Regions from separate parts of the Lysinibacillus sp. RS11 genome, predicted to be linked through region 4. Evidence: riboswitches for the same ligand, from Rfam matches in the RefSeq annotation. Region 4 holds a riboswitch; each other region holds the start of a gene.

Region 1 (6,080 bases), 510 kb from region 4:
TTTCAGGTTCTGGTTTTTCCGCTTGAAGTACGGATTCAGTCTTTTCCTCTTTGATTGGCAAAGATGGTTGCACAACACTTTTTTCAATATAGACTTTTTCATGAACAACTGTTGTGTCTGCAAAATAATCATGTAGACCTTGATTGTTCGGTAAAATGACTATAAGAATATATAGGGGCATAAAAATGTTGTTAATGATGCGACCTATCCAATCACGGAATAACACATCTGACCAAGTCAGCTTCTCATGTTTTAATGAAATAACCCGTAATCCAAATATCATTTTCCCTAAGGTTTGCCCAAAAAATTTCGTCATTAATACGAAATAGCTGTAATAAAAAATAGCGGATATAATCGAAATTGGTGCATACCACACTGTTTCGGATAATGACCAATCCATTATATAAAAAATCGGGTTAACAAGAATTCCGATTACCGCTGTAATAATGAATCCATCCAATAAAAATGCCCAAAAACGTATCCAAAAGCCTGCCGTTTTTAATGCATAATTTTCATTTGTAATTGGCTTATCAATTAGGAGGGCATTCTCCATAGAGGGTGAACCTTGCATAACAATTTCATGGTTTGTCATTGTACTCCCTCCTTAGTATTCGCCATATAAGTACATCATTTTTGGTGCTTTATATTCCGTCATAATTTTCATCAACATTTTTTCTTCTGCTGATGGACCAAACATTGATCCAATCTTCATACCGACATACGATTGCAAACCACCCACATCATATGAATACTCAAATAATTGAGCATTCTCTAAACCAAAGTCTTCACGTAATGCCGCAACTGCTGCTTCCTCATCACCAATTTCATCAATTAATCCTGCTTCAAGAGCCTTCGTACCGCTAAGAATTCGACCATCGGCTACTTTTTTCACATCGGCTTCAGGCATATTACGCCCTTCTTCAACAATATCAACAAATTCTTCATATGATTCATTAATCATATCTTGCATCATAGCACGTTCTTCCGGTGTCACTTCACGCATTGGACTAAGCATATCCTTATGTGCACCAGATTTAAATGTTTCATATTTAAAACCAACTTTTTCAGCTAGTTTTTGATAATTAATAGATTGCATAATGACACCAATCGAACCAGTAATTGTATCACGTTGTGCAAATATTTTATCTGCAGGTGCTGAAATGTAATAACCACCTGATGCTGCCATAGAATCCATAGAAACATAGATTGGAATTTGTCGCTCCTCTTTAATTTTTAAGAGCTTTTTATAAATTTCTGCTGATTCCTTTACACCGCCACCTGGTGAATTAACACTTAAGACGATGCCTTGAACAGTATCATCATATAAAATATTATCTAATTGGTCTAAGAAAAATTGATGATCATACGCAACTGGTTGCCATAATGTACTTGAGCCAACATCTTGAATCGTACCATCAACCTTTAAGTATGCAATACGTTTATCCATATTGCCGTCTTCTTTAATCTCTTCCATTACCTCTAAATTATTCCCAGCTACCATACTATCAAAATTACTAAAGAAATCCGATTTAAAAATTGCAAATACGGTGTTAATCCCCAATGAAAATACTAATAAGACACCTGCAATTATTAAAGCAGCCCACCTTTTAACATTCATAAATTTCCGCCTCCTCATCACGTTATACGATTGACATTCTAATTTGTTTCATTTTTTTTGCAATAATAGGCGAATGTTTTAACCTATTCAACCTATATTACATTACCTAAAATCATGAAAAAAATCAAAGTTCATAAAAAAAGTACGAACTTTGATTTTCTTCAACATAATTCCCCAGGAAATTATTATTGACTACTTTATTGATTTTTTTCTTGTTCACGCAATTCGACACGACGAATTTTACCTGATGAAGTCTTTGGTAGTTCAGTTACAAATTCTATCGCACGAGGGTATTTATAAGGTGCTGTTAAAGTCTTTACATGATTTTGTAGTTTTTTAATCAGTTCTTCATTACCAATTTCTCCATCACGGAGCACTACAAATGCCTTTACAATATTTCCGCGAACTTCATCTGGACTCGCAACAACAGCAGTTTCTTTAACTGCTGTATGCTTCAATAATGCATCTTCTACTTCAAATGGACCTATCGTATAGCCAGAAGATATTATGACATCATCTCCACGTCCTTCAAACCAAAAATAACCATCTTCATCTTTATATGCACGATCTCCGGTAATATACCAATCGCCTCTAAATTGTAGATTTGTACGTTCTGGATCATGTAAATATTTTTTAAATAACGCAGGTGTTTCACGATGCACAGCAATGTCTCCAACTTCTCCAATTGCAACTGCCTTTCCGAAATCATCGATAATTTCAACAGTATTCCCCGGAGTAGGTTTACCCATCGAGCCAATTTTAGCCTTCGTCCCTACCATTGTACCAACAAGTAATGTATTTTCTGTTTGTCCATAGCCATCTCGTACTTGTAAATTCAAAACCTCCGAAAATACTTTTATCACTTCGCTATTTAATGGTTCACCTGCTGACACAGCCTGACGGACTGTACTTAAATTAAAATTTTGTAAACTTTCAAGTGCTGCCATAAATCGATATTCGGTTGGTGTACAGCACAGAATATTAATCTTGAATTTTTCAAGCAGTGTAAGGTATGTTGTCGCATCAAAGTGACCTTTGTAGACAAATGCTGTTGCACCACTTCCTAATGTAGCGAGAAACGGACTCCAAATCCATTTTTGCCAGCCTGGAGCTGCTGTAGCCCAAACAATGTCACCTTCTTGAACACCTAACCAATTCGGTGCAGTTGTTCGTAAGTGTGCATAACCCCAGCTATGTGTATGTACCGCTGCCTTTGGATTTCCTGTTGTACCACTCGTATAAGCTAAAAATGCAATGTCAGTACTTTTAGTAGGTGTGGAGCTTATGTAGGTTGTTGGTTGGCTTTGCATTTTTTCAAACAACGGCTGCCAAGATTCATGTGCATGACCAATGACAAATTGCTGTATGCCTTGCGAATTTTTAACAGCATCAAATTGCTCAATATAAGGCTCAAATACAACAACGCCTTTTGCGTTTGCGTGATTGATGCGATATTCAATATCCTTAGTTCTCAACATTTCTGAGCTTGGTATAATTGTTAACCCAGCCTTCAAGGCTCCAAGATAAACGATATACGCTTCAACTGATCTTGGCACCATGACTAAAATAACATCACCTTTTGTTAAACCATGTGATGTAAATACATGAGCTGCCTGATTAGCCTTTTCAAGTAAACAAGCATATGTAATGTACTGAATTTCTTCGTTTTCGTTATAAACTATTAATGCGCATTTTGTAGAATCCTGTGCATATTTTTCGATTTCCTCTGAAATGTTATACCACTCTGGTGCGATTAAATCTTGTCGTTTCATGGCAAATGCCCCCTTTTGCTATGCTCATTATAAAACTCCAATTTCATCATTTTCAATGAAAGGCACTCTAATTTGTTAAAGTCATGACAACTATCATGCTCTCCTATATGGCATCAGTCACGTCTTCGTTCAAAAAAACTCTCTATTGAATACGAAAGAAAAATATGGTACATTTTGGTCAACTAAAAGCATAATTGCAGGGGGACTCATTTAGAGTTGAGAAGGTAAAACCTGACCCTTTGAACCTGTTAGTTAATACTGACGTAGGGAGCAATTCACATCTAATTACTGATGAAAGGCTCTTTTGCGTGTTTTTTCTGCACGAAAAAGAGCCTTTTTTGCACGCTTACGTCCATCCAATAAGGAGGACATAAATTGATATTTCATACGATCCGTAAACGAAATCCACTTATTCATTGCATTACTAATTATGTTGTAGCTAATTTCCAAGCAAATGGCTTATTAGCAATAGGTGCTTCTCCAGTAATGGCCGATGACAGTCATGAGGTTGAAGAAATGGTCGCTATTGCCTCAGGCTTATTGATAAATATCGGTACCCTAAATAATCAAATGAAAAAATCCATGCTACTCGCAGGAAAAAAAGCTAATGCTCTGGGCATTCCCATTGTTTTAGATCCTGTTGCTGCAGGTGCAACAACTTACCGTAAACAGACGGTACAGCAATTATTAAAGGAAATAAAATTTGCAGCTATTCGTTGTAATGTTGGAGAGCTTGCGGCGATTGCCAATGTAGACTGGCAACAAAAAGGCGTAGATAGTGGTACTGGTTCAATTTCTTTAGAAATTGAGGCAAAGCAAATAGCTCAACTCTACAATTGTATTGTTATTGTGACCGGTGAAAAGGATTTTATAACTGATGGCGAACATCAGCAATGGATTACAGGTGGAAATTCTCAAATGACAGAAGTCACCGGAACAGGTTGCTTATTAAGTGCAATTTGTTGCGCTGCTTACTCCACAGGGAATGAACCATATAACCAATTAGTCGATGCATTATCACTTTATAAAAAAGTGGCAGAACAAGCTTCTTCTTCCACAGATTACATTGGCGATTTTCAAATTACAGTATTGAATGAATTACATCGCCTTTCCAAGGATGGTGAAAAATAATGCATATTGTAACAACAATTGCTGGTTCAGATAGTGGTGGCGGCGCAGGCATACAGGCTGATTTAAAAACATTTCAGGAATTAAAGGTCTTTGGAACATCTGTTATTACAGCTTTGACTGCCCAGAACACACTTGGTGTATCCGATGTCTTACCAATTGAAGTTAGCTTTGTTGAAAAACAACTTAAAGCACTAATCGAGGATTTTTCAATTAGTGCTGTTAAAACAGGAATGCTATTTTCCTCAGAAATCATTCAATCAATCGCACGTATTTTGGCTGAAGTTAATATTCCGCTAATTGTTGATCCTGTCATGATTGCAAAAGGTGGCGAAAGCTTATTACAGCAAGAAGCAATTGTAGCATTATGTAGTTATTTACTTCCTTTAGCAACAATCGTTACACCAAACATACCTGAAGCTGAAACACTTACCGGAAGAAAAATCAAAACGTTTGCAGATATTCAAGACGCGGCACACACCCTATTACAAAAGGGTTTACAATGTGTCATCATTAAAGGTGGTCATTTAACGGATAACGATTATGCAATTGATTATGTATTTTTTAAAGATGGCAAATCATTTTCCATGCAGTCCTCGCGTATTGCAACAAAAAATACACACGGAACAGGCTGTACGTTCTCTGCCGCACTCACTGCGTTTATTGGACGAGGATTTTCTATAAAAGAAGCGATTGTGGAAGCCAAAAAATATATTCAATTAGCCATAACTTATGATTTATCGATTGGCAATGGGCATGGTCCAACAAATCATTTTGCTTATCAAAAATATAAGGAGTCGTGTGAGGTGATCATTCATGAAACGTGATAATTTACAGCTATACTTTATTATGGGTACAAGTAATGTTTTAATTCAAAAGCCATTAAACGTTCTAGAGAAGGCTTTACAATCTGGAATTACCATGTTTCAATTTCGTGAAAAAGGACCGAATACACTCACTGGGCAAGCCTATGAAAATTTTGCGCAAGAATGTCAAAAGCTCTGTCAACAGTATAATGTTCCGTTTATTGTTAATGATGATGTAGAGCTCGCTGTGAAACTTGGTGCAGATGGTGTTCATATTGGACAAGAAGATTTGCCTGTGTCGATGGTACGCGAAAAAATTGGTAGCATGATTTTAGGTGTTTCTGTTCATTCACAAGCTGAATTACAAACTGCTCTACAATACGGTGCGGATTATGTAGGAATTGGTCCTATTTTTGCAACCTCTTCTAAAAAGGACGCCAAGCCACCTAGTGGGACAAAATTTTTACAGCAAGTTCGCATACAATACCCCGAACTCCCCATTGTTGCAATAGGAGGACTAAATTGCTCGAATGCCCATACAGCATTTAAAGCTGGTGCAGATGGAATTGCTGTTATTTCTGCAATTTGTGAAAGTGAAGATATTTCAAATACAATCTCTACACTTAAATCATTTTCAATATTGGATAAAAAAATCAAAATCTAACCAAACTAAAACCAGTGCCTTTTACGGTCACTGGTTTTAAGTTTAATAAATGCTGTTTAAGCAATTATTGGTTGTTGTTTGGCATACCTTTT
Region 2 (6,080 bases), 900 kb from region 4:
ATATGGATTCGGCAGAACTTAAGGAAAATGCATTTAATGTTTTTGCTCCGATGATTTTAGATGGAATTGATGAGACATGGACTGTACAAATAGTGCTACCTAAATCCAAAATATTAGAAACTTATAATCATGTACTTATTTTTACAATTATAGCCTCAATTATTATAGTTGTTTTAATGACCGTTGCTAGTGCCTTGTTTATCTATAAACTATTGAAGCCATTAAAGTTTTTACGTACTTCTATTGAAACGGCGGCAGAAGGAGATTTAACTCAAAAAGTAGATGAACAATATATTAAGACTGATGAGATTGGTATGGTTGCACTAGCTTATAATAATATGCTAGATCAAACGAATAGTGCCATTCAAACGGTTCTGAATTCGACGACATTGCTTAATCAATCATCCAATCATGTTCATGAAGCATTTAATGAAATAGTAGCTTCAAGTCAAGAGGTTTCTGTAGCTATTAATGAAATTGCACAAGGGGCATCAAAACAATCTGAGGATACAGAAGAAACAAACTATCGAATGATTGATCTATCCGATCAGATTGATGCCATTACATCGCTTTCGAATGAAATGGATGAGCTATCGAATAAAACGAAAGCAACTACAGATAAAGGTATGAAAGAAGTCGAAAGCTTACGTGAACGTAATGCAGAAACAAATACAATGAATGGACGTATTCAACAGCAAGTCGAGTCTTTGGCGTCCAATATTGCCAATATTAATCAAGTGATCTCGTCTATTCAAGGTATTACAGAGCAAACAAATTTACTAGCTTTAAATGCAAGCATAGAGGCTGCTCGAGCTGGTGAACATGGTAAAGGTTTTGCAGTTGTTGCCGAGGAAGTGCGAAAGCTAGCAGAGCAATCAAAAAATGAAACAGAGGTCATAAAGCGAACAGTAGATAGTATTCTTGTAAATTCTCAGCAAACAGTTGCTGTCATTGCTTCAAACGCGGGCTTAATAGAAGCTCAAAATGAATCAGTACAAGGTACGGAGCTTGCGTTTAAAGATAATAGTGAGCTTTCTAGTTCTATCGCAACTTCAATTAATGAATTAATGACTCAGCTTTCTCATATGTTAGAGCATAAAAATCAAGCGATTATGGCAATCCAAAGTATTTCAGCTATTTCAGAGGAGACTGCTGCATCTGCGGAACAGGTAAGTGCGTCTGCTATTGATCAGCAAGCAGAGCTACAAAAGGTTGCAGATTCCATTAATAATATGAAAGAGATTTCCAATGAATTACAAGCGGTCGTTAATCGATTTAAGCTTGCTTAATGTTAAAGGATGAATTTTAAGAAGGACTGCCTGATTTCGGAGGCAGTCTTTCTTTTTTGCATTTTTCCCGATAAAAAACACTGGATTAGTATTGTACATTTCAGAAGAAAATACCTTTCATGAATGATGAGATAACATTGAGGTGCATTGACCGAGCGAAAAAACAGCACTACTATAGGAAAGGAAAGGGGGACATCACTATGATGTATCTCGGTATGATTTTCTTCCAGATTGTCGCTCCTATTTTGGTGCTTCTAGTACTTGGCGCAGTTTTACAAAAGAAATTTCACTTTAATTTAAAGGCATTATCTCAGCTTATTACATATTGCTTTATGCCAGCAGCTGTTTTTGTGAATTTATACGAAACGCGTATAGAGCTGCCAGTTCTTGTAGAAGTTGCATTATTTATTGTACTCTTTATCGGCAGCCAAATGGTGCTTAGTCACTTTATAGCAAAGGGACTTGGTTTAGTAAAAACAGAGGCTGCAGTGTTTAAAAATAGTGTAGTCCTTATTAATTCGGGCAACTATGGTATTCCAGTTGCACAAATGATTTTTGTGACGCAGCCGATTGGAGTAGCGATTCAGGTCATTCTCGTAATCTTTCAAAATATGACGACTTATACATACGGCTTGTACAATTTAATTTCTTCAACAAAATCAGGCATGTCTATTGTGAAAGATTTCCTCAAAATGCCTATTATTCATGCCCTTATTATTGGTGTAGCGATGAACTATTTTGATATCACTATTCCACAGTTTATAAAAATTCCGATAGACCATGTGGCAGATGGCTTTATCGCTGTAGCGTTAATAACGTTAGGGGCACAGCTATCACAGCTTGAAATCAAATCGATGTTCAATAAGACGGTATTTATTAGTTGTTTTACACGACTAATCATAGGGCCAGCTGTAGCTTTACTTATTATTTTTACACTTGGCTTAGACGGTGTCGTGGCACAATCTCTTTTTATAGCTAGTTCTTTCCCGACATCACGTAATAGCTCTAGTCTAGCATTAGAATACGATGTGGAATCGGCAACTGCCGCACAAACTGTTTTATTCTCAACGATTGTAAGCTGTATTACCGTGACAATTGTGATTTATGTAGCGGAACTGTTGTTTACCTAACGGCTAGTTGTTTTCGGACTAAGATAGAGTGACAGCCGTTCTGGAGTGTGAGGCTTTACTACCGATTTATAAAAATATTTTGTTAAAACGTACGCCGTATATATAGTTGATTGGAGTGGAGACTGGGCGACTCCTTGGGGATTAGCAATAGAGGAACGAAGGCTAAAAACATCACGTCCTGTGATAATGCCTTCGTGACCAACATCGGTGCTGCTGCTGTCGCTGCGCTTTCGCACAAACAAACCCCTCTGCTGCCGCTACGTTAGCACTACGCTTTCGCGCAAAAAACATCTATTGGCCCGAGACCCTGTAGCGAAGCGAAGCGGCTCATCGGACGCCCCCCAGGAAGCTCTGCTCTGCGCGAAAGCGAAGCGTCAGCGGCAAATGTTTTATCTGTGCGAAAGCGAAGCGTCAGCAACAAATGTTTTCTGTAGCGAAAGCAAAGCGACAGCTACAAAGCGCCCAGTCGGAACGGAAATCAACCTCACGTTTGGGTAATAAGCCAAAAATTATCAAATGAAGCTTCCATCTCTTAGCAATATCTGCTACACTAGCATCAAACTTAATAGCATTAACTAGGGGAGTCTGATGAGTCGGGCTGAGAGGGAAACGCATAGAGGTTTCTTGACCCTTTGGACCTGATCTGGCTCATACCAGCGTGGGAAAGTTAACCTTTATTGCAATATAAGCTCTTTGCGATAACTATACCTTTACATTCTTAGCCGGATCCAAAAAAAATTTTGGATTCGGCTTTTGTTTTTTTGAGGGGTGAGCTAGATTTGGTCCTTGTATAAAAATACGTAAAAACGGGAGCGAAATAGTTCATGACAACAGTTAGCGAAAAGAATATTACGATTATGTCAAATTTTGATGGAAGCAAAAAAGTGTATGTGGAAGGATCACGACCAGATATTTTAGTGCCAATGCGTGAGATTGCTTTAAGTCCAACGACAGGTAGCTTCGGTGAAGAGGAAAATGCGCCAGTTCGTGTCTATGATACGAGTGGTCCGTATACGGATCCTGCATATAAGGTAGATATTACGAAAGGATTGCCAACTTTACGTAGTGCATGGATCAGAGAACGAGGTGACGTCGAGGAATACGAAGGTCGTACAATCAAGCCAGAGGATAACGGTTTCCGTAATGCGGATGATCCTCGTATTCAAGAAAATGTTTTTCCGGATTTATCTAGAAAACCTCTACGTGCTAAGAAAGGTGGAAATATAACTCAGCTTCACTATGCGCGAAAAGGAATTATTACACCAGAAATGGAGTTTGTAGCGATTCGCGAAAACATAGATCCTGAATTTGTGCGCTCAGAGATTGCGGCGGGTCGAGCTATTTTACCTTCTAATATTAACCACCCTGAGGCCGAGCCAATGATTATTGGACGTAATTTTCATGTAAAAATTAACGCCAATATTGGAAATTCAGCGGTGTCATCCTCTATTGCGGAAGAGGTAGAAAAAATGACGTGGGCTACCCGTTGGGGCGCTGATAACATTATGGATTTATCGACTGGTAAGCATATTCATACGACGCGTGAATGGATTATCCGTAATGCCGCAGTGCCAGTAGGGACAGTACCGATTTATCAAGCGCTAGAAAAAGTAAATGGTGTGGCAGAGGATTTAACGTGGGAAGTGTATCGTGATACGTTGATTGAGCAGGCTGAGCAAGGTGTTGATTATTTCACAATTCACGCAGGGGTATTGCTGCGCTATGTACCATTAACGGCGAATCGTGTAACGGGTATAGTGTCCCGTGGCGGTTCGATTATGGCACAATGGTGTTTATATCATCACCAAGAGAGCTTCTTATATACGCATTTTGAAGAAATCTGCGAAATTATGAAAACATATGATGTTGCCTTCTCCTTAGGTGACGGTTTACGTCCAGGTTCTATCGCAGATGCTAATGATGAGGCGCAGTTTGCGGAGCTAGAAACGCTAGGGGAATTAACGCAAATTGCCTGGAAGCATGATGTACAGGTGATGGTAGAAGGACCAGGGCATGTACCAATGCATCTTATTAAAGAAAACATGGACAAGCAGTTAGAGGTGTGTAAGGAAGCTCCTTTCTATACTTTAGGGCCGTTGACAACAGATATCGCTCCTGGCTATGACCATATTACATCAGCTATTGGTGCTGCAATGATAGGCTGGTTTGGTACGGCAATGCTGTGCTATGTAACACCTAAAGAACATTTAGGATTACCAAATCGGGAGGATGTTCGAGTAGGGGTTATTACGTATAAAATTGCTGCACACGCAGCTGATTTAGCGAAAGGGCATCCGGGAGCACAGCAGCGTGACGATGCATTATCTAAAGCACGCTTCGAATTCCGCTGGCGCGATCAATTCAACTTAGCGCTAGATCCAGAGCGAGCGGTAGAATATCATGATGAAACATTACCTGCAGAAGGGGCGAAAACAGCGCACTTCTGTTCGATGTGTGGACCTAAGTTTTGTAGTATGAGAATCTCGCAGGATATTCGTAATTATGCAAAGGATAAAGATATGAATACTACGGAAGCTATTCATAAAGGTATGCAGGAAAAGGCAGAGGAATTTAAAAAGGCGGGCAGTCAGATTTATCAATAATGCAAAGCGTAAGGCTTGTGTCTATTTTTTAGGCACAAGCTTTTCTTAATCATTAAAACGTAAAAAAACTCCATGTGAAGTTGCTCTTCGCATGGAGTAAAAAGTTGGATTTGGATATCAATAATAAGTGGAAAATATCAATTAAGCCTAGGCTGAAATAAATTAAACGTTAGTTGGTTGTTTTACGTATGGGTTTGAAAGATCCATACCTTCTAATGAAAGACCCATCGCTTTTGCTACACCTTCACCATATGCAGGATCAGCTAAATAGCAATGAAGGATGTGACGACGTTTGATGAACTCCTCAACTGGTGCCATATCGTTAGCTGTAGTTTCGAATAGGCGTTGTTGCTCTTCTGCCGACATTAGACGGAATAATTTACCTGGCTGCTCGAAGTAATTGTTGTCATCTTCACGGAAGTCGTGGATACCAGCATGACCGTCAATACGTAAGTCAGGTTCTTTATGGTCTAAATTATGCTCCCATTCGCCGTAGCTATTTGGTTCATAGCCCAAAGTTGAACCAAGGTTTCCATCGAAACGCATAGCACCATCGCGGTGGAATGAACGGAATGGGCATTTTGGTGCGTTTACAGGAAGCGAGTGGTGGTTTACACCTAAGCGGTAGCGATGTGCATCAGCATATGCAAAGATACGACCTTGTAACATTTTGTCTGGAGAGAAGCTAATACCAGGAACAATGTTAGATGGTGCGAACGCTGCTTGTTCAACCTCTGCAAAGTAATTGTCTGGATTTTTGTTTAACTCGAATTCACCAACAGGAATTAGTGGGAAGTCTTTTTTATACCATACTTTTGTTAAGTCAAATGGGTTATATGGTAATTCACGAGCTTGTTCTTCTGTCATTACTTGAATGTACATTTTCCATTTAGGGAAGTCGCCTTTTTCGATTGACTCATATAGATCGCGTTGTGAAGATTCACGGTCTTTACCGATCAATTCCGCTGCCTCATCACCAGTTAAGTTTTGAATACTTTGCTCTGTACGGAAGTGGAATTTAACCCATACGCGCTCGTTTTCAGCATTAATGAAGCTAT
Region 3 (6,080 bases), 1.7 Mb from region 4:
CAACTCAAAAAACTTTTAAGATGGTAGAAGAAAAGGTATTAAGTATGTTTCAATCTAAGGAATTCTTATCTACTTGTCGAAATGTTAAAGGAGAAACCGCTTGTTTGATTGTTGTTAGAAAAGATAAATATATTTGGTGGTTTTCTGTTGGGGATTGTGTCCTTTATGTATTTCACCCAGAACTATCTGCACTAGGTCAATATCAAATCAATCAAAGACAATTCTATGAATGGATAGGACAAGTTAATACTTTTGAACAAGAGGTACCTTGTTACAGTGTGGGAATAAAAGAATTGAGACAAGGGGAAAACCGCTTATTTCTGACCACAGATGGCCTAATTGAATGCCCTAATGAACCATATTCAAACCCAACAACAATTGATCATGCTTTCTTTCATTCTAAAGATGAAGAAAGCATTAAATCAATGTTGACAAACATCCAAGAAAATAATGTCAGAGATAGTACTACCATAATTTCTTGGAAAGTAAATATTCTAAAAGAAGCTACTCTACCAAGTAATCACAGGTGAACAAATACTGATTAATATGCTAATTAATATAAGTTTTCTCCCTGTATCGAACCTGTTAATAGTAAGTTGCGACACTTATGGAGAACAATAGAGACCTTTCCCAAAATCAGAAAGGTCTCTATTTTATACTTGTTCTCAAAAAATCTACTATGTCAGTTTGATGATGTTGTACAAAATATTTTTAAGAAATGAAGGGAAGTCCGTTAACCCTTTTTCATCACATGCCTAAAGAAATAACATATACGTTAGCATTATAAGACGCCAGATAAAAGAAAAAGATACTTTCCTCTTTCCGTAGTTCAATATCATCTTCTAAATGCTGAAAAAAACTTTAACGTTATCATACTATAACAGTAAAATTTTCACTCTAGATTTATTTTAGAATAATCTAGGGATCGATCAGACCTTTGATATCTGGTCATTTTACTTTATTTTTCTGGCTTAATATAAGGAACGATTGGTGCAGTGGCGCCTACTGAAGCACCACGGATAAAATCTTGATTCTCTAAGGCTTTAAAATTATTTGTTTTGCCAGTGAGCATGACCCCTAAAATTTTCACTTCTTCAAACCGTTTATCTTTATTTGAATTTAAAAACTCTTGGATGGTTTCGTCATTTTTATTCGCATCATATTCTTGAAGTGTATCAATAAAGTCATCGTAGGCCTCTTTCGGTGAATCGGCTGGATCAAAGCCATAAACCTCTAAACCAGCAGGTCCATTACTTTCATCCGTAATTCGGGAAGTCATATATAACCATACGATGTTTAAATTGCTAGGAATTTTCTCTTGTATTTCTTGTAATGTATAAGGTTTGTTGAAAGAAACGGCAACTTCTGCAACGTGATTCTCCAGTTGCGAAATTTCGCCGAGTTCGTTTGGTACATCGTTAAAGTATTTTTGAATGGATGGATGATAAAATGTCGCTGATTTAGTTTTTGTCTGTTTATCGTACTCATAGTACTCTGTATCAGACCAATAAAACCCTGGTACTAACTCGTTCGTATCAATATTGAGGCGAAGCCAACCGTATGAACTTGTAAGCGTGCTCCATGGAACGACATAACCATTAATATTCTTCGAACGGTTTGTGATAATGTTTCCACCAAACATGGAAGAATTACTCGTTACTTGAGAGTCGATTTGTATATTAGGTTCAGCAATAGCATTATGTAAAAAAAGCTGTTCGTGCAGTCTGTTAGAACTTTTTGCTGCAAAGTAGTTACCGGTTTTATAAAAGATAGGGCAGAGAAGTAGTACTACAATAATTGAAGTGATGATAATTTTTAATAATTGTTTTCGCTTAGCTTTTTTTAAAGCGACATTTAACGAAGTTTCCATTAATAGGTACCTCCTGTTTTTGAGTGAATGCATTTACGTGCGCGATATAATTTTTGCTTGACGCTATCTACTTGAATATCTAACAAAGTAGCAATTTCTTCATATGAAAAATCATAGTAATACTTTAAAAAGAATATTTCTTTATATTCTTTTTTTATGTCTTTTAATAAATAGAAAATTTCATCCTTATTTAGCAACGTATCAAAGTGATCATCGATGTGTTGGAGCTTTGAATATATTTCCTTGGTGATGTAAATGTTCTTATGCTCCTTTTTCCTTTTCAAGTCAATATACTGATTGAGTGCTACTCTAAAAAACCATGGACGCAGATTAGTCTCAGTTAGGTCATCCAATAGTGTGTAAACTTTGTAAAAGGTGTTTTGAATGATATCTTCTGCATCTTCTTTATTAGCTCCTTTCATTCGTAATAGTTTGAACACTTCCTCTCCTAAATGGATTAGATAGGAGGTCAGTTCATTTTCTTTTCTCATTGTTGGTCCTCCTTACACTTATACAACGAATGAGTACTCACAAATGTATACACTTATATATAAAGTTATTATAGAATAAAGGCTGTGTTTCACATTGCCTTCTGAAATGACATTACATTAAATATGAAATAGAGCCTTGTCTTTTAAAGATAGGTATGGTTATAATAATCACGAAAAGTTCATATGGAAAGAATGTAGGGGGGCTGGTAGTTGCCAGCTGAGATTGTGTCCGATAGACGCTGACCCTTTGAACCTGATTTGGCTCGTACCAGCGTAGGGAACATCTATTCAAAAAAAGAAAGTTTTTGATACTGATTGTAAAACGTCTGGGGGAATCCTAGGCGTTTTTTTATGTTTTTGTTATACGCGATAACCTTGGGTGCATACTGACTATGGATACGCTTTCTTATGGTTAAAACATTCGTTCATGAACACTTTCAAATTACTTTCTAGGAGGATTCAGCATGAAAAAATGGTTATTGATCCTAATGGCTGCGCTTTTAACACTTGTGGGCTGTAGCGAAAAAGAGGAGACAAAAGATACTAAGGATAAAAACGATGCGAATGCATTAAAAAAAGTATCGGTCGTGCTAGATTGGACACCGAACACAAATCACACGGGGTTATATGTAGCAGAGAAACTTGGTTACTTTAAGGAACAGGGCTTAGATGTTGAGATTTTATTACCTGGCGAAACGGGTGCTGATCAGCTAGTGGCGTCTGGTAAGGCACAGTTTGGTGTAAGCTATCAGGAAGGAATTACACAGGCACGTGTGCAGGGTGTACCTTTAGTATCAATTGCAGCGATTATTCAACATAATACTTCTGGCTTTGCGTCAATTGCATCTAAAGGGATTAAGTCACCTAAAGATTTTGAAGGGAAAACATATGGTGGTTGGGGTGCACCGGTTGAACAAGCTGTCCTGCAATCACTTATGCAAACAGAAAATGCGGATATTAATAAGCTAGATATTGTTAATGCAGGCGATTTAGATTTCTTCACAATGATGCAAAAGGATATTGATTTTGCGTGGATTTATTATGCATGGACAGGCATTGAAGCAGAACTTCGTGGTGAAAAGCTGAACATGCTTTATTTAACAGATTATAGCGATCAACTTGATTATTATACGCCTGTACTTGCTACGAATGAAAAAATGATTAAGGATGATCCAGATACGGTAAAAGCCTTTGTCGCTGCTACTACAAAGGGCTATGAATATGCGATAAGTCATCCAAGTGAGGCAGCTGATATTTTATTAGAAGCGGTACCTGACTTAGATAAAGAGCTTGTGCATAAAAGTCAGGAATGGCTAGCAGATAAATATCAAGACGATGCCGCTCAATGGGGTGAGCAAAAGCTGACTGTTTGGGAAAACTACGCAAAATGGATGGCTAGCAACAAGGTTTTAGAGGGCGAATTTAACGCAGAACAAGCATTTACAAACGACTTTTTACCGAAAAAGGAGACAAAATAGTATGGCGAATTCATTAGTAAGCGTACAAATTATCCCGAAAACTGAAAAATATGAAGATGTGATCCCTTATGTCGATGCGGCAATTGCTATTATTGACGCATCAGGAGTGAAATATGAAGTACACCCGCTCGAAACGACGATGGAGGGTGAGCTATCGTCGTTGCTACAAATCATTGAAAAAATGAATGTTAAAATGATTGAACTTGGTGCGATCAATGTTATTACACAAGTGAAAATTTTATATCAGCCATCAGGTATTACAATGGAGAAGTTAACGGAGAAATACCATTGATGAAGTCGGCAATAAAACAAGGAAGGACGATAATTTTTATCGCCTTCCTCTTATCTATATGGGAACTAATTGTCCGTTTTGCAGACGTTCCGCATTGGTTATTGCCAGCACCGAGTGCCATTTTGAAAGAAGGCTTTCAATCGTATGATACGTTCTTGCCGCATGTATTAGCAACTGTTCAATTAGCAATTCTAGGTCTTGCCATCGGGATATTGTGCGGGCTAACGGTTGCTGTGATATTACATCGTTTTACGTTTATTCGGGAGCTATTTTACCCTATTCTCATTATGTCGCAGAATGTTCCTGTGCTCGTCCTAGCACCGTTATTAATCATTTGGTTTGGGTTTGGTTTATTGCCAAAGCTTATTATTATTTGTCTCGTGTGCTTTTTCCCCATTGTGATCTCGGCAATGGATGGCTTCCGTCAAACCTCGCCAGAGCTGAAGTATTATTTTGAGATGATTGGTGCGACGAAAGCACAAACCTTTTGGAAGCTTGAATGGCCGTACGCGTATCCAGCGATTTTTTCAGGCATTAAGATTGCGGCGACCTATAGCGTTATGGGAGCTGTTATTGCCGAATGGCTAGGGGCGAAAAAGGGGATTGGTGTCTATATGACATTGGCACAGTCTTCATTTCGAACAGACCGCGTATTTGTTGCGATTTTTGCCATTGTTTTTTTAAGTTTACTATTATTTAGTGTTATTCGATTAATAGAAAAGCTTGTTGTGAAGGGGAGAGGATTACATGCTCAGCATTCAAAACATTGATAAATCATTTGATTCTCTTCAAGTTATTCGTAATTTATCGTTTGAAGTGAAGGATGGGGAATTTGTTGCGATTATTGGTCCGTCAGGGAGTGGGAAAAGCACACTCTTTCAACTAATGGGTGGTGTGTCTTCTATTGATAAAGGAGCTATCTTATTAAACGGTACAGATATCCAGCAAAAAAGAGGAACGATTGGCTATATGCCTCAGCAACCATGCTTACTGCCGTGGCGTACGATAGTAGAAAATGTCACGATTGTTGAGGAGCTCCAGCAAAAACCGAATATTGAACGTGCCAAGGAATGGTTAGAGAAAGTGGGACTTGCATCGTTTGAAAATGCGTATCCAAATGAGCTATCTGGCGGTATGCAACAACGGGTATCATTTATTCGTGCCATCATCAGTGATAAGCCCATATTATGCCTAGATGAGCCGTTCTCTGCACTTGATGAATTTACAAGGCTTGAAATGCAGGCGTGGCTTTTATCGATATGGGAGGAATACCGAAAATCAATTCTATTTGTGACGCATAGTATCGAGGAAGCGCTTTTTTTAGCCGATCGCATCATTGTCTTAACGAAACGACCAGCTACGGTTAAAAATGAGATACTCGTTCCTTTTGCTAGACCGCGAACAGAGGAAATTCGCCATTCCGCGACGTTTACTGCTTTAAAGCAACAGTTATTTATGTATTTAAAAGAAGAAAAGGATGACGTAAATGTTGATTGATGCGCATATTCATTTAGAGCAGTATAAGGAAAGTGCTATACCGGCTTTGCTAGAGGAAGCTGACTATGTGATTGCCGTGAGTATGAACCTTCCATCGTGTGAAAGAACGTTGAGGTTGTCGAAAACCTATGCGAAGATCAAGGCTGCATTTGGTTTTCATCCTGAACAAGCGTTACCGAGTGCTGAGGAGGAAGAGGCATTATTTACTTGGATACGCCAGCATGCTAAAGATATGGTTGCGATTGGTGAGGTCGGGTTACCTTATTATTTGAAACAAGAGAAGGCTATTGATGATCGTCCTTATGTGGCATTGTTAGAACGTTTTATTATGCTGGCAAAGGACTTACATAAACCAGTTGTTTTACATGCTGTTTATGAGCATGCGGCTATTGCTTGTGATTTGCTGGAAAAGCATCATGTAACGAAAGCACATTTTCATTGGTTTAAAGGCG
Region 4 (6,080 bases):
TGCAGGCGTTAACAATTGTTGTTTGGCATCACGAACTATTTATCGTGACAATCGCCAGTATGTTTATTTTAGTACTGTATTTATTTTTGTTGTACAATACGTATCCTCACAGCGATAACTCACCTTCAGGTCGTATACCCTTCTCGATTTACTTGGCATGGGTTACATTTATACTAATGACTAACGTAAGCTTTACGCTAACATCTTATCAATGGAACGGTTTTGGCCTTAGTAATCCACTTTGGGCAGTTATTTTACTGACAATCGGAGTCGCAATAGCGCTACATATTCGATTCCACCATTTTGATATTATGTATCCCAGTGTATTTATCTGGTCCTATGTTGGAGTCGCATTACATAATGGTTTGGATGAGCTACTTGTGACAACGGCAGCCTTATTTTTATGTGGTGTGCTACTTGTCGGTATATTATTTATTAAAAAAAATCCTGCCTACCAAAAATAAATTGGTTTGCAGGATTTTTAGTCTTTACATAACTAAGTATATTATTCTTCATCTAATGTTGTTAAAATGATTGGTTTATCCTTTGTAACGATAATGGAATGCTCAATTTGGGCAACTAATGATTTGTCTGGCGTAACGAATGTCCAGCCATCACCAGCTTCGACAATATGCTCCGCTTTAGCTGAGATGAAGGGCTCGACTGCAAGTACCATACCCTCTTTCATAATTGTAGAATCCCATGCATCATAATAGTTTAAAATATGATTTGGCTCATCGTGTAACGAACGACCTAAACCATGACCTGTTAGGTTCATAATCACTGTTAAATCATTGGCATATGCTTCACGTTCAACAGCTTTTCCGATTTGGTTTAATTTTGAGCCAGCTTTTACTTTTGTCATCGCACGATCAAAAGCACTTTTAGCTATACGACACAGTTTTTCTTTATCTTCATAGCCTTTACCAACTACAAATGAAATGCCCGTATCTGCAAAGTAGCCATTTAATGAACCAGATACATCAATGTTTACGATATCTCCCTCTTCAATCACACGTTTACCTGGAATACCATGTGCCACTTCCTCATTCACACTAATACATGTGTATCCTGGGAAATCATATTCCCCTTTAGGTCCAGAAATTGCTCCTGCCTCAGCAAACATACGGCCTGCAATTTCATCTAGTTCAAGTGTTGTTACTCCTGGTTTTGTAGCTGCCTTCATTGCTTCACGAATTTCAGCACAAATACGGCCGATTTTTTTAAAGGCTTCAATCTCTTCTTGCGTTTTTACGATCATTTTTTTAACGTCCCTTTCATCTAATATCTATTCATTAATATAACATAACTTTTTATACAAAAAACGCTAAACGCTTTAATTATTATATGCCATTATAAATTGTAAAGTGCTAAAAAACAGGCTCATCATCTTAACGTGTGGTTGATTTCCATTCCGACTGGGCGCTTTCCTAGGGGCGTACAGTCGGAACGAAGATCAACTTATATACATTGTATACTTTTCAACAAATGTCATCCCTAACTGGCTAAAAAAACCCTCCACTCATGTGAAGGGCATAATAATTATGATTTTCGTTGCATTAATTGAGGAGCTGCTGTAAATAACAGGACTCCGACAATTGCTGTTAAAATCGTTGCTGGCAGCATATATGTACCATTATAGATGATTGAATAGATCCATGCATTTTGATCGCCAGCATACTCTGAGAAAAATACAGCGCCAGCAGTTGTATGTGCAGCATAACGTAAAAACCCTGCGAATACAGTTCCTAAAATAATATAAAGCGCCATTTTTGTTTTGTTTAAATTTTTGGCAGCTTCTAGCACTGGTTGGCGAACAACCGCTGCTAAACCAACTACTGTGAAGGCAACACCATAATCGAGTAATCCTTGAAGCCAATGTACAATTGTAGCACCAAACATTGTCTGCATAACACCAATTAGTAAGCCCGTTGTTAGCCCTGGAATAAGGCCCCAACGGAATGCTATTAAAATAATTGGCACCATCACAAGGCTAACAGAACCACCTTGTGCCCATACTTTAAAGGAAACTTGATCGAGCACAAGGCCAATCGCTGCGAATATCGCAATTTCCACAAGCATTAATAATCGTTTATTGTCCATATTATTCTCTCCTTTGTTCCGATGTAGGATACAAGAGAAGGAATAGAAATGCGCTGATATGTCCCTATCTGACATCAAATGCTTTCATCTTCATTCGGCACGCTTTCGGCTGTATAAAGAAAAACGATGCCAGGACAGAGCCTCACATCGTAAAAGTGTCAGTTTCTATCCACATCCCTACGCAAGCGTTAACTTACAGGTTCAAAGAGTCAAGGCATTACGTGCCCAGTCTCAGCTGACATCATCAGCTCCCCTTGTGGTCGTTACATCTAAATTATTTGAACAACCTCATTGTACGAAAACATGGTGATGATTACAACCTCTCCCAACTTTTTTTTGAAACTTTCCCGCTTTTCATGCGTAAATATAAAAAAAGGAGGTACAACTATGGAGAACCAAAAAACTTTATCTGCCTTTAGTTATCTCAGTATTTTTTTCGCACCTGTTATTGTGCCATTAGTAGTGTACTTTGTTTCAAAAGATGACTACGTAAAGAAAAACTCTATCCGAGCACTTATATCACATTTAATTCCATTCGTGTTTGGAATTATCTTCTTTGCCGTCTTTATTTTCTCAACCTTATCATTGAACAATTTTGACTCGAACTCAGACAGCACTACGTTTCTTATCATCTGGTTTGCTTCAATGGCAATTTACTTACTCATCACTCTAGGAATCGTCATTTGGAATATTGTTCAAGCCGTTCGCGTTATCCGATAAGTTTCATTACGGCATTGAACAGTAGTACTAATAGTCAAAGGAGCTGGATTTTTATGAAAGTATCTAAAGTTGTTAAAACCGCCGTAAAATTAGCACCTATCGTGATCCCGATTGTAAAAAAAGTAATCGCTACAAAGAAAGCAACGACTAATCACTCCAAAAACATCTATAAATAGGGTTAATAACAAGAATCTGCTTACTTTTTTCAGCAGATTCTTTATTTTTCGCTAATTAACAGTTCGCTATCTTCTATATGGCACTGTAAAATAAAATTTAGCAATACACATGAGGAGCTGTTTATGATAAATACCGAAAAACAATTAATGAGCTTGGTTAACGCTGCGCAGGTCCTAACCTCAACACTCGATATAGACCAAGTGTTAGAAAAACTTATTAGTGAAGTACTCCATGTGATTAAAGGTGCTGATGCAGGTGTGCTGTTTATGTTAAATACAGAAACAAATCGTCTAATTGCTAAGCATGCTATTGGTTATGATCTAGCTTACTTGAAGAAAATTCACCTTGCCTCAAATGAAGGGATGACTGGAAAAGTGTTCTCTCAAAAGAAGGCATTTAGATTCCACTCTAGCGATGATGTAACTGAAAACATGGCCGATTTATTTCCACAGTATGAAGAAAACTATACAAAAGCAGTCGGTGATTTTACTTACCCGAAAAGTGCTGTTTGTGCTCCGCTTCTTGATAAAAGTAATTCATGTATAGGCGTGTTAACGATTGTTAACTTTTCAGGAGATACACAGTTTGAAAATAGTGATTTAACAATGCTACAAGCATTTGCAAATCAGTCCTCGATTGCCATCGAAAACGCAAAATTATTTACTCAAAATGAGCGTTCTAAACGTATTTATAATGCTTTAACACGTGTCTCTTTAACACGAGGTCGACTAAACGAAATGATTGATACACTCGCTTCCTTACTAGGACAGTCTGTAGCTATTATCACTGATTTTTACGATTTACTTGTCGCATCTTCTTCAACAGCAAAGCTTGCAACCGAAATTTTAAAAGAGCAAGAATCAGAGCATCTTCATACAGTTGTTCAGCAGTGCGTGCGACATCAAGTACATATACCAATCAACCATGAAATGTATGTAAGCTATTTGTTTCCCATCCATATAGAGCGGGGTGTTATAGGAATACTGTTGATTGTTATGGATCACCATTTACAGATGGATCCTCTAGATTTATTCGCAGTAGAACAGGCAAGCGCTCTTTTCGCCTTACAATTAGCAGAGGAGGAAAAAGAGCTTGAAATTTCTTTTAAATATGATGGTTATTTGTTACAACAGCTACTAAACTTGAATTTTAATGCCTTTTATAAACGCCAAGAGGCCCAACAAGCTACCCATTATTTATGTGCTACTCTACAGCTTGAAGGAAGTAAGTATGGTGTTGCTCAAACTAAAAAAAAGCAGCAACAATTTAGTAAGCTACTCTATCGTTTAACACGTTTATTTTCCTTACCAGTTTTCATCTCAGAACATGATTCGCACTACCATTTTTTATTTATGAACAATCTAAGAGAACCAGTTGAACAATTTAAAGAAAGCATTCAACATTTTTTCAAGCTCCTCGATCAGGATTCTAAAAAGTACCATTCACTTTCGTTTATGGTTGGCCTTGGGAGACACTTCGACACAATTGAAAATATCTCCAGTTCTTACCGGGACTCAAAAAAGTGCATAGACTATTTACAAACACTCGAACAAGCACCGTTCATTTTATCCTACGATAAGCTTGGACCTTACACCCTTTTCTTAAATACCGACCCACAGGAAATGGCAGAATATGTAGAGATGAAACTTGGACCCATTATCAAATATGACAAACAGCATAAAACTGATTTGTTATATACATTAAAGGTATTTTTCGAGAATAATCAGAATCGCAAACAAACAGCCGAGGCATGCTTTGTACACCTAAACACCATCAAATATAGACTTCAGACAATTTTTTCATTGATAGAAATTGATGAACAAAACGGGAAAACTATGTTTGAATTAAATCTCGCAATCTATATGCTTTCCTACTTACAAAACGCAAAGTTGGCCAAAACAGACAAAGTGTAGTTCTTATCTTTGTCTGTTTTTACATAGTATTTTATTAGTATTCATTGTTATACTAAACCCTACTTGTTGAATTTTCAGAATATTTGTATTAAGCAAGGGGGGCTTAACAGGAATGGAAATGTGGAGTTTGTTTACGATTATTGCTTCACTGGCTTTATTAATTTTTCTAGCACTACGTGGTTTCAGTATCATTATTATTGCGCCAATTGCCAGTTTAATCGTCATCATTTTAAATCAAATGCCTATTTTAGATTCACTACAGGACAACTATATGAGCGGGTTCATAAACTTTATGAAAAATTACTACCTCATCTTCTTATTTGCCGCAATTTTCGGTAAATTTATGGATGATAGTGGCGCTGCTCGTGCAATAGCAGAAAAACTTTTAAATATTATGGGACGTCATAGTAAATTTAACGCGCTAATGGCAGTCGTCATCATTTGTGCTTTTTTAACATTAGGTGGCATTAATACATACGTTGTTATTTTCGCTATTTTACCAATAGCTAAGCCATTATTTAAAGCTATGAATATACCTTGGCATCTATTTACAGGAGCATTTTTCTTTGGCATGGCAACCTTTACGATGACTATGCTTCCTGGTTCACCATCTGTACAAAACATTATCCCAACGAAATATTTAGGGACAACAGCTACTGCAGCACCGGTTGTTGGGATTGTTGCTACAATTACCATTATTCTTTTTAATTGCTTCTATTTAAAGCGTCAATTGTCTAAATCTGAGGCGCGTGGTGAAACTTATGAAAATATGAAAAATCCAGAAAAACAGGATTCAAAAGCTTTTGAGGCAAGCGAGAGAAAATTACCACCTTTTATCTTAAGTATTTTGCCACCAATCTTCTTAATTGTTACATTAAACGTTTTTAAAGTAGATATTCTCTACACATTAATACTCACGGTGCTTGTTTCCATCGTTATCTTTTGGAAATACATAGACAACAAATTACAAGCAATTAATGTAGGAGCAACAAATACTGTTTTACCAATCGTCAATACAAGCGCTGATGTTGGTTACGGCACCGTTATTGCAGTGACAGCTGGTTTTGGAGTAATAACAGAAATGCTGGCCAACATACCAGGAAGTCCTTTAATTTCTCTTTATGTCGCTATTGCGGCACTTGCAGGGATTACGGGTACTGCCTCTGG

The links. Region 4 has a riboswitch for thiamine pyrophosphate ahead of thiT (energy-coupled thiamine transporter ThiT). Riboswitches for the same ligand answer to the same signal wherever they lie in the genome.
Region 1: linked by a shared signal. The riboswitch ahead of thiM (hydroxyethylthiazole kinase) and the one ahead of thiT (energy-coupled thiamine transporter ThiT) in region 4 are both predicted to bind thiamine pyrophosphate.
Region 2: linked by a shared signal. The riboswitch ahead of thiC (phosphomethylpyrimidine synthase ThiC) and the one ahead of thiT (energy-coupled thiamine transporter ThiT) in region 4 are both predicted to bind thiamine pyrophosphate.
Region 3: linked by a shared signal. The riboswitch ahead of AB9L17_RS12695 (ABC transporter substrate-binding protein) and the one ahead of thiT (energy-coupled thiamine transporter ThiT) in region 4 are both predicted to bind thiamine pyrophosphate.

The regions. Positions count from the first base shown of each region.
Region 1 is NZ_CP168124.1:3,663,601-3,669,680, forward strand. It holds gene AB9L17_RS18830 (RDD family protein) at 1-592, opposite strand, end outside; gene sppA (signal peptide peptidase SppA) at 605-1,618, opposite strand; gene mbcS (acyl-CoA synthetase MbcS) at 1,816-3,390, opposite strand; TPP riboswitch at 3,579-3,677, shown strand; gene thiM (hydroxyethylthiazole kinase) at 3,766-4,521, shown strand; gene thiD (bifunctional hydroxymethylpyrimidine kinase/phosphomethylpyrimidine kinase) at 4,521-5,345, shown strand; gene thiE (thiamine phosphate synthase) at 5,335-5,988, shown strand; gene AB9L17_RS18860 (alpha/beta-type small acid-soluble spore protein) at 6,053-6,080, opposite strand, start outside.
Region 2 is NZ_CP168124.1:208,707-214,786, forward strand. It holds gene AB9L17_RS01135 (methyl-accepting chemotaxis protein) at 1-1,289, shown strand, start outside; gene AB9L17_RS01140 (AEC family transporter) at 1,490-2,419, shown strand; gene AB9L17_RS01145 (hypothetical protein) at 2,714-2,917, shown strand; TPP riboswitch at 2,987-3,101, shown strand; gene thiC (phosphomethylpyrimidine synthase ThiC) at 3,244-5,022, shown strand; gene AB9L17_RS01155 (catalase) at 5,185-6,080, opposite strand, start outside.
Region 3 is NZ_CP168124.1:2,491,478-2,497,557, reverse strand. It holds gene AB9L17_RS12710 (protein phosphatase 2C domain-containing protein) at 1-530, shown strand, start outside; gene AB9L17_RS12705 (sigma factor regulator N-terminal domain-containing protein) at 959-1,870, opposite strand; gene AB9L17_RS12700 (RNA polymerase sigma factor) at 1,870-2,361, opposite strand; TPP riboswitch at 2,548-2,658, shown strand; gene AB9L17_RS12695 (ABC transporter substrate-binding protein) at 2,826-3,839, shown strand; gene AB9L17_RS12690 (thiamine-binding protein) at 3,841-4,131, shown strand; gene AB9L17_RS12685 (ABC transporter permease) at 4,131-4,901, shown strand; gene AB9L17_RS12680 (ABC transporter ATP-binding protein) at 4,879-5,628, shown strand; gene AB9L17_RS12675 (TatD family hydrolase) at 5,618-6,080, shown strand, end outside.
Region 4 is NZ_CP168124.1:4,176,153-4,182,232, forward strand. It holds gene AB9L17_RS21660 (tryptophan-rich sensory protein) at 1-464, shown strand, start outside; gene map (type I methionyl aminopeptidase) at 506-1,261, opposite strand; gene thiT (energy-coupled thiamine transporter ThiT) at 1,543-2,103, opposite strand; TPP riboswitch at 2,261-2,368, opposite strand; gene AB9L17_RS21675 (DUF4870 domain-containing protein) at 2,491-2,823, shown strand; gene AB9L17_RS21680 (hypothetical protein) at 2,877-2,999, shown strand; gene AB9L17_RS21685 (helix-turn-helix domain-containing protein) at 3,123-4,913, shown strand; gene AB9L17_RS21690 (GntP family permease) at 5,026-6,080, shown strand, end outside.